One region of the Arminella tumorigenes genome, then DNA from elsewhere that is predicted to be linked to it. Evidence: riboswitches for the same ligand, from Rfam matches in the RefSeq annotation. Region 1 holds a riboswitch; the other holds the start of a gene.

Evidence for each region. A riboswitch is a leader RNA that binds a small molecule or an ion and turns the genes downstream of it on or off. The one in region 1 is predicted to bind S-adenosylmethionine.
Region 2: another riboswitch for S-adenosylmethionine. It lies ahead of metA (homoserine O-acetyltransferase MetA); the one in region 1 lies ahead of PR017_RS00650 (O-succinylhomoserine sulfhydrylase).

Annotation. Positions count from the first base shown of each region.
Region 1 is NZ_CP117255.1:125,123-127,323, reverse strand. It holds gene PR017_RS00655 (2'-deoxycytidine 5'-triphosphate deaminase) at 1-913, opposite strand, end outside; SAM riboswitch at 1,022-1,100, shown strand; gene PR017_RS00650 (O-succinylhomoserine sulfhydrylase) at 1,147-2,201, shown strand, end outside.
Region 2 is NZ_CP117255.1:3,030,119-3,032,319, forward strand. It holds gene PR017_RS14860 (ABC transporter ATP-binding protein/permease) at 1-925, opposite strand, end outside; SAM riboswitch at 1,164-1,244, shown strand; gene metA (homoserine O-acetyltransferase MetA) at 1,292-2,201, shown strand, end outside.

The DNA of each region.
Region 1 (2,201 bases):
TGCCACGGCCTCCGGCCGGCGCATGGCCGAAGCCGGGATCGAAGAAGCCGGCATAGTGGACGCGGAATTCACCGACCAGCGGATCGTAAGGGGTCATTTCGGCGGCGTAGTCCGGCGGCACGTGCACCGCCTCGCGCGAGACCAGGATGTAGAATTCGTCGGGATCGAGAATAAGCTCGGTCCGGCCGCGGCTGTAGAGCGGCTCCCAGAAATCGAAAATGTCATGCTGGGCCTTCTTGTCGACATCGACCACCGCCGTGTGATGCTTGCCGCGATAGCCGATCAGCCCATTGCCGTCGCCGACGAGGTCGATCGACAGCGCGATGCCGCCGCCGGTCACGTTTGGCTTCTTGCTGGCGACGAGAGTTTCGGTCTCGTGCAGCGTCAGCAATTCCGGCTCGGACAGCATGGCATGGCCGATCCGAAAGCGGATCTGCGACAGGCGCGAACCACGGCGCACGACGATCGGGAAGGTACGTGGCGAGATTTCCAGGTAGAGCGGGCCGGAATAGCCGGCCGGGATCTTGTCGAACTCCTGCGCATAATCGGTGATGACGCGGGTGAAGATATCGAGGCGGCCGGTCGAGCTTTTCGGGTTGGCCGAGGCGGACATGTCGGAGGGCAGGTCGAGACGCTCCATCAGCGGCACGATGTAGACGCAGCCGGTCTCGAGCACGGCGCTCTCGTTGAGGTCGATAACATGCAGGCTGAGCCGGTCGAGTTTATCGGAGACGAGATTGTTCGGGCCCGGCATGAAGCTGGCCCGGACGCGAAAGGCTTTCGCTCCCAACCTGAGGTCGAGGCTCGCCGGCTGGATCTGATCGAAATCGAGCTCCCTTTCCGTTGTCAGCCGACCGGCGTCGAAAAGAGCGGCAATGGCGCGATCCGCCAAAATTCCAGTGTCGCGAGCCATGTGCTCAATCCTTGTTTTGTCGCGGACAAAACCATATGGGGGCCTTGTTTTGCCGCAGACAAAACCAAATACGGGGAATTGACGCAAGCGGCCAACGGCAGTATTACAGTCTTATCCCGTGGTGATTTGGCCGGTCGGCTTGCAGCCACGTTAAATAAATGGCTAAAAAGACCGGGTTGAAAACCGGTCTGCTTTTGCGACCGGTTTTTTTGTATCACGAAGGTGGTGATGGCATGACCAAGACTTGGCGCCCCGCAACACAACTTGTCCATGGCGGCACGTTGCGCTCGCAATTCGGCGAGACATCCGAAGCAATCTATCTGACACAGGGTTTTGTCTACGACAGCTCGGAGGCGGCAGAGGCCCGCTTCAAGGGTGAGACGGAAGGCTTTATCTACGCGCGCTACGGCAGCCCGACCAACGACATGTTCGAAAAGCGCATGTGCATGCTGGAAGGCGCCGAGGAAGCCCGCTCGACAGCATCGGGCATGGCCGCGGTCAGCGCGGCTATTCTCTGCCAGGTGAAGGCAGGCGACCATATCGTCGCCGCCCGCGCCCTGTTCGGCTCGTGCCGCTGGGTCGTCGAGACATTGGCGCCGCGTTACGGCATCGAATGCACGCTGGTCGACGGCCGCGATCTCGCCAACTGGGAAAAGGCCATCCGCCCGAACACCAAGGTGCTGTTCCTGGAGAGCCCCACCAATCCGACGCTCGAGGTGGTGGACATTGCCGGCGTCGCGAAACTCGCCAACCAGATCGGTGCCAAGCTTGTCGTCGACAATGTGTTTGCGACACCGCTGTTCCAGAAGCCGCTCGAACTCGGCGCCCACATCGTCGTCTATTCGGCCACCAAGCATATCGATGGACAAGGTCGTTCGCTCGGCGGCGTCGTACTATCGGACAAGGAATGGGTCGACGAGCACCTGCAGGACTATTACCGGCACACCGGCCCCTCAATGTCGCCGTTCACAGCCTGGACGCTGCTGAAGGGGATCGAGACCCTGCCGCTGCGCGTCAAGCAGCAGACGGAGAACGCCGGTCGCATCGCCGACTTCCTGGCCGACAACAGCAAGGTCGCCAAGGTGATCTATCCCGGCCGCAAGGATCATCCGCAGGCCGATATCATCGCCAAGCAGATGACCGGCGGCTCGACACTGGTCTGCATGGAACTCAAGGGCGGCAAGGAAGCGGCATTCGCGCTGCAGAATGCACTGGAGATCGTCAAGATCTCCAACAATCTCGGCGACGCCAAGAGCCTGATCACCCATCCGGCCACCACTACACACAA
Region 2 (2,201 bases), 760 kb from region 1:
GCGCTGCCACCAGGATCGGGATGACCAGTACCATCCAGCCATAGCTGGCAGACACCCAGGTAAGATTGGTATTGGCGATCGCCAGCTTACGGATGACACCGAGCACGGAAGAAATGTCGCCGTTGATGCGCCGCCGTTCGTTTTCCTGGCCACCGGCAGTGGTGATCGATGGCATGTATTCGTTGGCATGCATCAGCGCGAAGCGCAGTTCGGCTTCTTTCGAGTAGCGGTCGGCATTCAGGCGCACAAGCTTGCCGCCGACGAACTGGCTGAGGAAAGAAGCCGAAGCCGCATAGATGATCGCCGCCCAGACCATGTAGCCGGGGATCGAAAAGCTGCTGCCGCGAAAGTGGAAGATGAAGCCACTCGACAGCTCCCAGAGCACGCCGATGAAGCTGATCAGCAGGATGGTCGACTGGACAAGGCCGATGGCAAGGCCGGTGGTGCTTTCTGCCAGGTTGCGGGCGTCCTCGTGCAGGCGCTGGTCCGGATTGACGCCGATCAGTCCGGAGGAGGCGAGCCGCAAAGCGCGCTTGCCTTTCAGCCACTGGTCGACCAGATCGCGCGCCAGGCCCTCGCGCATGTAGAGCGCCGCCATCTGGTTGAGCCAGGCCTGGATGACATTGAGAACGAGCAGGCTGCCGGCGATCATCCCGAAGACGCCGAGTTGCTTCATGAACTCGTCGAGATCGCGGCGGGCTAGCGAATCGTAGAACGGCGCATTCCACTCGTTCAAAAGAACCTGCACATAGGCTGTCACGAGAATGATGACGAACAGCGATACCACGAGCGATATAAGCCTTACGCGCACGGGCGAATGCCAGAACGCCGAAAGCATCATCCTCAACCTGTACAGCAAACTCAAGTCGTATCCGACGCGCGCATCGCCCTGGACGCTGGGCTTCTCTGTGGTATCAACGGCCATTAAAAAATCCTGATCCTCATCCCTCAGATAGTCATGGCCACCGCACATGTCCATCCATGCGAGCCCGAAGCGCGTCGCGCCAGCGATCCCTGGCCTGGAACCGCCCTCCTCGCCATCAACTTGCGCTTCAAACCTTATGAAAGCCTTATACGCTCGAATGCACCTGCAGGTTCACCACGCCGCACCGCGCATTTCCCAGCCGGCGATTGAGGTTGATTCGAAACCTGTCCAGCGCTATTTAACATCCCGTGGTGATTTGGCCGGCCGGCTTGCAGCCACGTTAAACAAGTCGCTAAATCAGGGCCGCATGCGGACCGGTAGCGATTCGTTTTTTTCGCCGCCGGTTTAGTTGATCGAGTAACGCGCATGCCCATTAAGATCCCCGATACGCTGCCCGCCTTCGATACCCTGGTGAAAGAGGGTGTGCGGGTGATGACAGAGACGATGGCCGTCCGTCAGGATATCCGTCCGCTGCAGATCGGGCTGCTCAACCTCATGCCCAACAAGATCAAGACCGAGCTACAGATGGCCCGCCTCGTCGGCGCCTCGCCGCTTCAGGTCGAATTCTCCCTGATCCGCATCGGCGGTCACAAGGCGAAGAATACCTCCGAGGAACACCTGCTTTCGTTCTACGAGACGTGGGAGGAAATCAGGCACCGCAAGTTCGACGGCTTCATCATCACGGGTGCGCCGATCGAGCTGCTCGACTTCGAGGAAGTCACCTACTGGGACGAGATGCGCCAGATCCTCGACTGGACGACCACCAACGTCCATTCGACGCTGAACGTCTGCTGGGGCGCGATGGCGGCGGTCTACCATTTTCATGGTGTGCCGAAGCACCTGCTGAAGGAAAAAGCATTTGGCGTCTACCGGCACCAGAATCTGAACCCGTCCTCGGTCTATCTCAACGGTTTTTCCGACGATTTTGGCGTGCCCGTGTCGCGCTGGACGGAAGTCCGCCGCAAGGATGTCGAAACCGTCCCTGGCTTGGAAATCCTGATGGAATCGCCGGAAATGGGCATTTGCCTGGTGCACGAGAAGACGGCAAGACGGCTCTACATGTTCAACCACGTCGAATACGATTCAACGTCGCTGGCAGACGAATATTTCCGCGACGTCGATGCCGGCATTCCGATCAAGATGCCCCACGATTATTTCCCCCACAACGATCCGTCCCTGACGCCGCCCAACCGCTGGCGCAGCCATGCCCATCTGTTTGTCGGCAACTGGATCAACGAGATCTACCAGACCACGCCTTACGACATGGCCGACATCG